Regions from separate parts of the Thermovenabulum gondwanense genome, predicted to be linked through region 2. Evidence: riboswitches for the same ligand, from Rfam matches in the RefSeq annotation. Region 2 holds a riboswitch; the other holds the start of a gene.
What was found. A riboswitch is a leader RNA that binds a small molecule or an ion and turns the genes downstream of it on or off. The one in region 2 is predicted to bind cyclic di-GMP.
Positions count from the first base shown of each region.

Region 1: linked by a shared signal. The riboswitch ahead of flgB (flagellar basal body rod protein FlgB) and the one ahead of ATZ99_RS07675 (transglutaminase-like domain-containing protein) in region 2 are both predicted to bind cyclic di-GMP.

Region 1 covers NZ_LOHZ01000042.1:137,049-143,214, forward strand. Annotated here, with positions in the region: gene fliF (flagellar basal-body MS-ring/collar protein FliF) at 1-512, opposite strand, end outside; gene fliE (flagellar hook-basal body complex protein FliE) at 532-825, opposite strand; gene flgC (flagellar basal body rod protein FlgC) at 850-1,290, opposite strand; gene flgB (flagellar basal body rod protein FlgB) at 1,294-1,698, opposite strand; cyclic di-GMP riboswitch class I at 1,926-2,011, opposite strand; gene codY (GTP-sensing pleiotropic transcriptional regulator CodY) at 2,136-2,921, opposite strand; gene hslU (ATP-dependent protease ATPase subunit HslU) at 2,942-4,342, opposite strand; gene hslV (ATP-dependent protease subunit HslV) at 4,355-4,885, opposite strand; gene xerC (tyrosine recombinase XerC) at 4,848-5,792, opposite strand; gene trmFO (FADH(2)-oxidizing methylenetetrahydrofolate--tRNA-(uracil(54)-C(5))-methyltransferase TrmFO) at 5,922-6,166, opposite strand, start outside.
Region 2 covers NZ_LOHZ01000033.1:29,268-35,433, forward strand. Annotated here, with positions in the region: gene ATZ99_RS07665 (MucBP domain-containing protein) at 1-1,753, shown strand, start outside; gene ATZ99_RS07670 (class D sortase) at 1,816-2,499, shown strand; cyclic di-GMP riboswitch class I at 2,573-2,660, shown strand; gene ATZ99_RS07675 (transglutaminase-like domain-containing protein) at 2,674-3,501, shown strand; gene ATZ99_RS07680 (foldase protein PrsA) at 3,567-4,451, opposite strand; gene ATZ99_RS07685 (PhzF family phenazine biosynthesis protein) at 4,567-5,352, shown strand; gene ATZ99_RS07690 (TRM11 family SAM-dependent methyltransferase) at 5,344-6,123, opposite strand; gene ATZ99_RS07695 (type II restriction endonuclease) at 6,111-6,166, opposite strand, start outside.

The sequences.
Region 1 (6,166 bases), on a different contig from region 2:
TCCTTTTGGCCGGATGGATCGATAAAAAGAGTTTTCTGGGGTATAACAAGATGCACCCTTGCCTCTTCTACCTGATTTAATTCTTTTATGGTTCTTGTTAATTCTCCCTGAAGTGCCTGATTATATCTCACCTGTTTTTCCCACTCTGTCATGCCGAGATTCATTTTCCCAAAAATATCATTAAATCCAATCTCTCCACCACTTGGAAGTCCTTCTTGAGCAAGAGAAAGACGAATTTTATAGACATCCTTAGATTCAACTTCAATAGTTTTTCCAGAATCAATAAGTCTGTATTTAACCTTCATTGCATCAAGCCTTTTTACTATTTCGCCCGCATCTTTGGTATCCAAATTGGAATATAAAACGGCATACTGGGGTTTTGTAATAAAATAAAAAAGTAAAAAAACGGAAAGCAATACTATAATCGTTCCGCTTATAAATCTAATTTTTTGAGTTTTACTTTTACTTTCCCAGAATTCTATGATTCTTGTTTTAATTTCTTCAAAATTCATTTATTTTCCACCTTTACCCTTATATCTGCATTCTCATTATTTCCTGATATGCTTCAATAGCTTTATTCCTGATTTGTACGGTAAGCTCCAGAGAAAGTTTTGCCTTTTCCGCAGATATCATCAGATTGTGGACATTTACATCATTACCCAGTAAAAAGTCATTTGCCTTATTTTCATAATCCTTTTGCAAATCGTTTACCCGGTTTAATGCTTCTTTTAAGAAATTAACAAATTCTGAAGAAGAATTTTCTTCCTTTCGTTGATTTAAACCTATTGGATTTAAAGATACCTTTTCTATTCTATTTATTTCCAATTATTTCTCCTCCCATATAATTTTTTATCCTTTTCCAATTTCCAGTGCTTTACTTATCATATTCTTGGTGGAATTTATCGCGGTAACATTAGCTTCATAACTTCTTGTTGCAGAAATCATATCAACCATTTCTTCTACAATGTTTACATTGGGCATTCTTACATATCCCTTTTCATCCGCATCAGGATGAGCTGGGTCATATACTATTTTAAATGGCCTTTGGTCTTCTATAATGGCCGCAACCCTCACACCTTTTCCGCTATAATTTATCTTATCCCTTAATATTTCATTAAAATCCGAACTTTCATTCATTTCTTGAAAAACTACCATTTTTCTCCTGTAGGGTTCACCCTTCTCCGTCCTCGTAGTATCCACATTGGCTATATTGCTGGATATTACATCAAGCCTTAATCTTTGAGCTGTCAAAGCCGAAGCACTTATTTCCATTGATTTAAAAATACTCAATTATTATTTCCTCCCTTCATTTATAGCAGTCCTTAACAAGGAAAACTCTTTTGAAACCTGCTCCACCAGTACATTATAAGACAGGCTGTTTTCTGCGAGTTCCACCATTTCTTTTTCCACATCTACATTGTTACCATCTTCTCTGTATGCGGTATTTTCCTCACGATAAAGTACAGGCTTCAAGGTTAAAGGGGAATAGATCTTTTTAATATGTCTCTCGTTTGTAGTAGATAAAGAAATTTTATTGTTTTTACTTAAAAAATCCCTTAAATAATCTTCGAAAATCACCTTTGTTTTTTTAAAATTTGGTGTATCCGCATTTGCTATATTATTAGCGATTACCTCATTTCTCAGCCATTTTGCATCTAAAGCCTTTTCCATTAAGGAAATATTCTCGAAAATTCCCATAATCTGCACCTCTTTTAAAAACTAAATACACTATATCCCTAAATTAAAAAATTACTACTTTTTTTTGCAATTTCCTGCAACATCAAGAAAATATATAAAAAATTTGTAAAAAAATGCAATAAATTCGTTTATAAAATATTATATCATAACAAATTTTTCTTTTATACGACAAAATTATTAATAAAAAAACAACCTACCGTGGAAAATAGGCTGCCTTTTAAAAATTATTCGGCAGCCTGGCAGCCATAGCATGATATGCCTTAGGCCCATAGCTTTGCGTCCCTGCCTTTCGACAGGTTTGCCCTTTTCGACATTTTTCTATAATGTTTTCCTTAATTAAATTATATTATTATAAATTTAATTGTAAATAATTTTATTTATTTCCATAAATAAACTTAAATTAATCATAAAAAAATGCGTGAATTGCTTCACGCATTTTATGAACGCATCTTTTTCAATTCATCAATAAGTTTATCGTTGAGCACTTTAATATATGTTCCCTTCATTCCAAGAGATCTCGACTCTATAACCCCTGCACTTTCAAACTTCCTTAAAGCGTTGACTATAACAGAACGGGTAATCCCGACCCTATCCGCTATTTTACTGGCTACCAATAAGCCTTCATTTCCATCCAATTCCTCAAATATATGCTGAACAGCTTCTAACTCCGAGAAGGAAAGAGTTCCAATTGCCAGTTGAACCACTGCTCTTTTTCTCGCTTCTTCCTCAATTTCTTCTGTCTTAGAACGTAAAATCTCCATTCCAACTACGGTGGCACTGTATTCTGCCAGAACTAAATCCTCATCTGTAAATTCTTCGCCAAATCTCGCAAGTACAAGTGTTCCGAGCCTTTCTCCTCCACCATTAATGGGAACAATTGTAACAAGTTTTTCGGGATGAGGGCATTTTACTTCTCTATCGAATACGCATTCAATTTCCTCCTGGGGTATATTAGAACGAGTTTCATGAATTTCAAGAAGTTTATCATTGTATTCCTTTGGAAACATTTTTTCTTCAATTATTTTGTTTTGTATGACATCACAATCATAATTTTCGAGAATTGAATAACCTAAGACTTTCCCTTTTCTACTGGCTACATAAGCATTGGCATTTAATACCTCAGTTAAAATTTTACAAACCTCACTAAAATCAACCGGGTACCCTGCAGACCTCTGCAGCAATTTATTGATTCTCCTGGTTTTTTCTAATAATTCTTTACTCATTATATCTCCTCCTTTAGATTTTATAAGATATACATACTTAAATCTTTATCTTCGATTATGTCACTTAATTTTTTTCTCACATAATCGGCATTTATATTAATTTCTTTTTCAATCACATCCGGTGCTTCAAAAGAAATATCTTCTAATAATTTTTCCATAATTGTATGTAAGCGTCTTGCTCCTATATTCTCCATATGTTCATTCACATAGGCGGCTATTTTTACTATCTCATCTATAGCATCTTCAGAAAATTCTATTTTTATTCCTTCAGTTTCCAATAATGCCTTATATTGTTTAATAAGGGAATTTTTAGGTTCAATAAGTATTCTTTTTAGATCCTCTTTAGAAAGGCTCTTTAATTCTACTCTTATTGGAAAACGCCCCTGCAATTCAGGTATTAGATCCGAAGGTTTTGAAATATGAAAGGCTCCTGCTGCAATAAACAAAATGTGATCGGTTTTAACAGGTCCGTATTTGGTTACAACGGTGCATCCTTCAACAATAGGTAGAATGTCCCTTTGCACCCCTTCTCTGGAAACATCAGGTCCATAACCTTTTTCCCTGCCCGCTATTTTATCGATTTCATCTATGAAGATAATACCGGTTTCTTCAGCCCTCGAAATTGCTTCATTTATTACTTCATCCATATCAATCAGTTTTTGAGCTTCTTCTTGAATCAATATTCTCCTTGCATTCTCCACCGTAATTTTCTTCTTTTTTTTCTTTTTGGGAAATATGTTCCCGAATAAATCCTGAAAATTTATACCCATATCCTCGGCACCGGCAAAAGAGAAAACTTCTAAAAAAGGTGTCTTATTGTCATCCACTTCAATTTCGATTAATTCTTTGTCAAATTCTCCCGCTTTAATCCTTTCTAAAATATCCTTCCTTTTCTTCCTGGCTTCATTAAGCCTTCTCTCAAATTCTTCATCATCCTCATATGTATTTTTCTGAAAAGTGCCAAAAACCATTTCAAAAGGATTTTTAATGTTAGAGGTTCTGGAAGGATCGGGCTCTAAAATTTCTGCAATTCTTAATTCTGCCAATTCCTTGGCTTTATCTTTAACTTTTTCAATCTTTTCCACTTTAACCATCCTGATGGAGGTTTCCACAAGGTCTCTCACCATAGAGTCCACGTCTCTTCCCACATATCCGACTTCGGTAAATTTTGTAGCTTCTACTTTCACAAAAGGAGCGTTAACTAATTTAGCAAGTCTTCTTGCAATCTCGGTTTTCCCTACCCCTGTTGGGCCAATCATTAAGATATTTTTCGGAATAATATCTTCCTGCATTTCCGGAGGTAACTTTTGTCTCCTTATCCTATTGCGAAGAGCAATTGCTACACATTTTTTGGCTTCATCCTGTCCTACAATATACTTGTTCAATTCTTCTACTATTTTTTTTGGTGTAAAATCTTCCATATGCTCACCTCCTTATAGTTCTTCAACACTTATATAATCATTGGTATAAACACATATTTCAGAAGCTATTTTCAAGGATTCTTCTACTATTTTTTTCGGTTCAAGCTCTGTATATTTTGATAAAGCTCTTGCAGCAGCCAAGGCATAAGGGCCACCGGAACCAATCGCAGCTATCCCATCATCCGGTTCAATTACTTCACCGTTCCCCGAAATAATCAGTATGTGTTCTCTATCCAGAGCTATTAAAAGTGCTTCCAATCTTCTCAGCATTTTATCGGTACGCCATTCCTTGGCAAGTTCTACCGCAGCTCTTAGTAAATGTCCGTGAAACTCTTCCAGTTTTCCTTCAAATTTTTCAAATAAAGTAACAGCATCAGCCACTGAACCTGCAAATCCTGCCAGTACCTTCCCATTGTACAGTTTTCTGATTTTTTTTGCATGATGTTTCATAATGGTATGCTCACCAAAAGTAATCTGCCCATCGCCCGCTATAGCAGCACCTTTTTTATTCACCATCGCCACTATAGTGGTAGCTCTCATCATTTATAAAATCACTCCTTTTTTTATGAGGAAATGCTTTCTCGTAGACCTCTTTAAGCCTTTCTTTTGTCACGTGTGTATATATCTGAGTGGTAGAAAGGCTCGTATGTCCCAAAAGTTCCTGTACGGTCCTCAAATCTGCACCATTTTCCAAAAGATGTGTAGCAAAAGTATGCCTTAGTGTATGAGGAGTAACCTTTTTAATAAAGGAGAGTTTCTTCACATATTTTTCTACAATACGCCTTATACTCCTGTCCGTTAATCGGGTCCCATTTTTATTCAAAAATAAATGTTCCTCTTCCCCGCTCTTTAAAAGAACCGGTCTTGAAATTTTTAAGTAAGTTTCAAGGGATTCTTTTGCTTTTTCACCAAAAAAAACAAGCCGTTCTTTTGACCCCTTTCCAAATACAAACAAAATTTTATTGACCAAATCTAAATCTTTAAGTTTAATATTAGTCATTTCTCCAACCCTGATCCCGGTCGCATACAGTAATTCTAATATGGCTTTATCCCTTATTCCCAAATAAGAATTATCCGGTAAATTCAATAGTTCATTAATCTCATTTGGATATAAAAACTCGGGCAGTTTTTTAGGTAATTTCATACCCTGGATGTGCACCGTCGGATCATTTTTAACTACTTCTTCTTTCAAAAGGTATTTGTAAAAAGCTCTTATTGCAGATATTTTCCTTGCAACAGTTCTTTTCTCCAATCCTTTTTCCCTCAAGTTTGCAAGAAAACCTCTTATCAAAACATAGTCAATTTTGTTTAAAGATTCAATATCAGATATTTTTTTTTCTTTTAAATATTCCATAAACTGTAAAAGGTCTTCGGCATAGGCTTTAAGTGTATTCTCGGAACGATTTTTCCCCTTTAAAAAACTCAAAAAACTATCTATCAGGTATTCCATCCTTATCGCCTCGATTTGAAAAGAGCCTATATTATACTACCATATGAAAGTATATAATGCAATATTAAATTCTAAATTATTTTTAAATTCTTTGTTAATTTTTTTTGAAAAATACATTAAAATTTTGAACTATATTACATTATTTTCCATAATGAAATTTTTTAATACATTGATTGCTCTTTCGCCCAATTTTTCATATTTTATTTTCTTATTTTTAATTTTTTCACTTAAAGGCGGAAGTATTCCAAAATTTGCCTTCATGGGTTGAAAATTTTTTGCATCTGCCGTTGTAATATAATCTAACAATGCACCAATAACTGTTTCCTTTGGAAATACAAGAAGTTCCATACCAATTATATAACGTAAGACATTTA
Region 2 (6,166 bases):
ACTAATCATAGTCGCATGTTTTTTACCAAATATAATATTTGCCAAAGGCAAAGAGACCTCCGTACATGTATTTTTTACTACATCCTATGAAGTGGATTCGGTATTTTTAGAGCTCACCGGAAGGAGTTTAGAAATGAATAAACAGGGCGGACACTGGATGGTTAAAGATGATGGAATTGATGTGGGCGTGAATTTATTGGGAGTTACGGTAAATTTTCTGGTGAATGATGAAATAATATCACAGTTTTATCCTGCATCAAAATTGAATATAACTCCTGAAGGAAGCGATGGAGAAGGATCGATTAATATAAGAATGGGGGTAATTGAACCGGAGCCGGAAGAGCCCACGCAGAGCACATTGACGGTAAAATACATGCTTGATGGGACAGGAACGGAGATAGCTTCAGCTGACACTTATACACAGGAAGAAGGAAGCACGATTACCATAAATGCAAAGCAGATAAATGGATATACCTTAAAGAGCGGGCAAAGTAGCAGCTACACGTATACCTTTGAAGATAGCGATTTCGAATATATATTCTGGTATGTAGCAGTTGAAGAACCCGAAGAACCCGAAGTAACACAAAGCACCCTGACAGTAAAGTATATGCTGGATGGGACAGGAACGGAGATAGCTTCGGCTGACACCTATACGCAAGATGAAGGAAGTATATTAACGGTAAATGCAAAGGAAATAGAAGGGTATGAATTAAAGAGCGGGCAAAGTAGCAGTTACACGCATACCTTTGGAGATACCGATGCAGAGTACACATTCTGGTATTTAGCAATAGAAGAGCCGGAGGAACCCGAAATAACGCAGAGCACATTAACGGTAAAATACATGGTTGATGGTACGGGCACAGTACTATATACGGAAACATTTACACAGGATGAGGGTACGTCCATAGAAATAACGGCAAAGGCATTTGAAGGGTATGAGTTAAAAGAAGACCAGGCTGGAAGTTACCAGTATACCTTTGGCGACAGCGATTTCGAATATATATTCTGGTATGTAGCAGTTGAAGAACCCGAAGAACCCGAAGTAACACAAAGCACCCTGACAGTAAAGTATATGCTGGATGGGACAGGAACGGAGATAGCTTCGGCTGACACTTATACACAGGAAGAAGGAAGCACGATTACCATAAATGCAAAGCAGATAAATGGATATACCTTAAAGAGCGGGCAAAGTAGCAGCTACACGCATACCTTTGACAGTGAAAATGGAGAGTATATATTCTGGTATGTGGCAGTTGAAACACCTGGAGAGCCGCTAAGTCCTGGAGGAAGCACTGGTGAACCTGTATACTACAGTAACCTCACGGTGTATTACGCATTAGCCGGGAGTGATCCTGTGGAATATTTAAGGGGTCCGGATGTTTTCAATAGAAGGTCTGGAACAAGCCTAACGATTACGGCTCCGGAATTTGCAGGCTATGTTTTAAGATCGCAAGGCACTTACATCCATACCTTTACTTTAGAGGATGCTACTTATACTTTCTTTTATGATAAAATAGTAGAGGCCGAGGCACCCCAGGTCCCCTTAGGAGGCGCTTTTGAAGGGCCTATAGGAAGCGAAGGAAATACAGAAATAGAAGTTCCAGAGCAACAGGTGCCGCTGGCAGAACCCACTCCCCCGTTGAACAAGATACCTCAAACAGGTGGCGTGGCTCCCGAAATATTTTACGCAGCAGGTTTATCACTGATTTCCTTAGGAAGCATACTTAATAAAAGAAGGTCTAATCGGAAGTAGCTGATATAACGGGTGGTAAACATTTACCGCCCGTTTTTATTCTGCTTTGGAGGAAGATAAAAATGAGAAATTTTTCAAAAATATTAATCATTATAGGTATAATTTTAATTTGTATTCCTGCCGGTGCACAAATCGTATACAAATATAACAATAAAAATATTGAGTCTATTTCAACTAAAAAAATTGAAACAGCAATACAAGAAAATATTGATATAATTGAGGAAGGAGAAAATATTCAACTAACCAAGAAAGCTTTGGCAGAGGTAATTAATGAAGCGGTTGATGAAAAAGAAGATAATATCTCACACATAGATGAAAATAATAAAAAAACTAATAATAAAAAGGAGTTTATTTATTTAGGCAATATAGTAATAAAAAAAATAAACTTGGATTTAAAAATTGTTGAAGGTGTGGAAAAATCGGATTTAGCAGTAGGGGCAGGGCATGTACCAAAGACCGCAGGTTTTGGAGAAGAAGGGAACTGCGTACTTCTCGGGCATCGCAGCTCTTCTTACAATAATTTTTTTAGATACATTGATAAACTAAAAGAGGGAGACGAAATTATTATAAAAGACAAAAATGGAAACGAATTTGTCTATATCGTAAGCGGTTCAAAAGTTGTAAAGCCAGAGGATGTAAGCGTTTTATTACCGGCGCCCGGGGAATACAGACTTACCCTTATAACCTGTACCCCAATATATGTTTCCACCCACAGATTGGTTGTAACAGCAAATTTGAAAAAGTAAAAAATTAATAAATATTTCCCGGACCCTATTGTAATATAATATAGGTATAATATAATAGTAATTAGAAAGAAATCCCCGATAAAGGCAAAACCGGCGAAAGCCGGCGACGCAAAGCTAAAGGGCCTAAACCGCCAAAAGCGGCATGGCAGCCAGCTACCGAAAGGATGATTTTTTATGCCTAAAATTTTAATACCCAAAAATTTTAAGACATTTGTTATTTCGGTAGCGATATTTTTATCTTTATTTTTACAAACTGAATCGGTATTTGCGCAAGTGGGAGCCTTAGATATATCTAATATTGATAAAGGGGTAATCGGTTATCATATAGCAGAAAATTCTTCACAAAGTTATATGTTGATGATTAAAAAAGACGATAAAACCTATTATTACTATTTGAATAATGGTAAAAAGGATTACTTTCCTCTTCAAATGGGAAATGGGAAGTATAAAGTGGTTCTTCTCGAAAAAATTTCAGGGAATAAATACAAAGTAGTGCAAAGCGATGAAGTTACGTTAAATATTAAAGACGAAAAACAGGTTTTCCTGAACTCAGTTCAAAATATAAAATGGATGATGGAGGATGCGGCGATAAAAAAAGCAGCAGAACTTACAAAAGGAGTGACAAAAGATTCTGAAAAAATAAAAATAATTTATAATTATATAATAAGCAATTACAAATATGATAAAGAAAAAGCGAAGACGGTTAGCTCGCCGTATATACCTGATATAACTGATATTTTCAACAAAAAGAAAGGTATTTGTTTCGATTACTCTTCGCTATTTGCGGCAATGCTAAGAAGTTTAAATATTCCTGCTAAACTTGTGATGGGGACAAGCAGTTTAACGAAAGACAGTTATCACGCATGGAATGAAGTATATATTTCCGATGCGGGGAAATGGGTAATAATCGATACTACCGTCGATGCCTCTTTTAAAAACGCAAATAAACCTTACAGTATGGAGAAAAGCCCGGATAAATACTTTGCTGATAAAGTGTATTAACCCTGTAAAATATAAAAAAAGGGAGAAAGTTTTATCTTTCTCCCTTTTTTTCACCATTTGTAATCCTAATTCTTGTTTAACAGGTATTCCACATTGTATTTTGAGTATAATTCCTGCATCCACGGATCGTATTCCTGCTGGAATTTCTGATTGAAAAGGATATCCTTTATTTTTTCTTTGCTCTTGTCAAAACTGGCTTCCTGGGCATCCTTTTTTTCTTCCACTTTTATGATATGATAACCGTACTGGGTTTTTACCGGCGAACTTATCTCTCCTACTTTTAGAGAAAAGGCTGCATCTTCAAATTCCTTTACCATATCTCCCCTGCTGAAAAAGCCCAGATCCCCTCCACTTTCCTTGGAGGCGGTATCTTTCGAATACTGTTTTGCGAGTTCTGCAAAATCCTGGCCGTTCTTTAATTTAGCCGATATTTCGTTAGCAAGCTTTTCGTCATCCACTAAAATATGGCGGGCTCTTACCTGTTCCTTTTGAGCAAATTCATCTTTATGCTCATTAAAATAGGATTTCATTTCTTCTTCGGTGATACTGATTCTGGGAGCAATAAGCTTTTTAGTCTTTATACTCATGGCCAAATTCTTTTTATACTCTTCGAAGGAATAACCACCCATTGCTAAGTTTTGTTTAAAAGCGGTTTCACCGCCATAGGCTTCGTATATTTTTTCCAGTTCTTTATTAATATCTTCATCGGTAACAGCGATGTTTTGTTTTTTGGCTTCCAAATCAATAATTTTTTGAGAAATTAAATAATCTAAGGCTTCTTCGCCAATGGTTTTTACCATTAGATCGTATAGTTCATCCTTGCTTATAACTTCTCCGTTTACCTTTGCCACTGCTTCGCTTTTCTTTTCGCTGCAGCCGGCAATTAGACCTATTATCAGGGTAGCAATTATAAAAATAATCGCTGCTTTTTTAAGGGACAAATTTCTCATTTATATTCACGCTCCATATTTTGAATTTTAAAAACCACATATTTATAATATTAACAGAAAGTAGCGGTTTTTTCTATATGTAAATGTATGGCTAAATAAAAAGGAGGAGAAAATTATGAAATTATTTCAGGTGGATGCCTTTGCGGAAAATTTATTTGAAGGTAACCCGGCAGGAGTATGCCTTTTAGAAAAGCAAATTGACCGGGATTTAATGCAAAAAATAGCTATGGAAATGAACCTTTCTGAAACGGCTTTTCTGCTAAAAAAAGAAAGAGGGTATGATTTAAGGTGGTTTACTCCTGAAAGTGAAGTTGACCTTTGCGGACATGCTACCCTTGCCAGCGCTCACATATTATGGGAAGAAGGGTTTTTAGAAAATAATGAGGAAGCTGTTTTTTACACGAAAAGTGGAGTACTAAAAGCCTTCAAAGATAAGGATTACATTATCCTTGATTTTCCATTAGAACCGGCAGAAGCCGCAGAATTAACCGAAGAATTAAAAAAAGCTCTAAAAGTTCCTGTAATTTTTACAGGGAAAAACCGAATGGATTATTTAATTGAAGTAGAAAATGAGGAAAGCGTGAAAAATTTAAAACCCGATTTTGAGATTTTAAAAAAAGTAAATGCAAGAGGAATTATTGTAACCAGTGCATCATCAAATCCTGAATACGATTTTGTTTCCAGGTTTTTCGCACCGGCTGTAGGCATAAATGAGGATCCCGTCACCGGGTCTGCTCATTGCTGTTTAGGTCCTTACTGGAAGGAAAAACTCAATAAAGACAATTTAATAGCATATCAGGCCTCTAAAAGAGGAGGAAAATTAAAGCTGAAAGTTTTAAACGATAGAATATTAATCGGAGGAAAAGCAATTACATTTTTCAGGACTGAAATTCTAAAATAAACGGGAGCTATATTTTATTCTCGCTAATTTTTCTGTTTTTTTAGGTTTTCTGAAGATAAATAAATGTTCATGCATTATTAAATAAAATTTATATTTTTCTACTTGTTTTTCCCAATATGGAGTTGATTTACAATTATGCTGAACTTTTATAATATCTTCTTTTAAAACGAATCCTTGATTTAAAAAAAGTCTCATAACAAAGTATGAAAGAGGGACGTAATGTCCATTCTTTCTGGTATCTCCAATTAATATTGCGCAAAATTTATCGTCTTTTAGTACTCTATATAATTCAATTACCCCCTTTTCCAATTCATTGCAAAATTCTTTAACATCTGCTATATTTGATAAATCTCCTTCGATATTTCCTTTTGAATATTTTATTATATTTAAGTACGGAGGATGAGTTATTATTAAGTCAATACTATTATCATCTATTTCATTCAAATTTCTTACATCTCCTACTTTTACTATCTGTTCATAGGTATTTTCATATTCAAATAATAAATTAATTCTTGTTAGTTCTACACTTTGCGGATTAATATCATAACCAATACCTTTTCTTTTTAATAATTTTGTTTCGATTAAAGTCGTACCGCTACCAACCATAGGGTCAAGTATGATATCTCCTTCATTAGAATATCTTAAAATTATGTTTCTTGGAATTTGCGGAGCGAAATTTCCTCTATAACTTCCGTTGTGTGTAACCCATTTTCCTCTTTCAGGAAAAGACCAAACGGTGGTAATTTCTTTTTTAAATTCTAAATCCTGCATATTATTTCCTCCAATAAGCCAAGTCGTACAAAATGAATGTTTA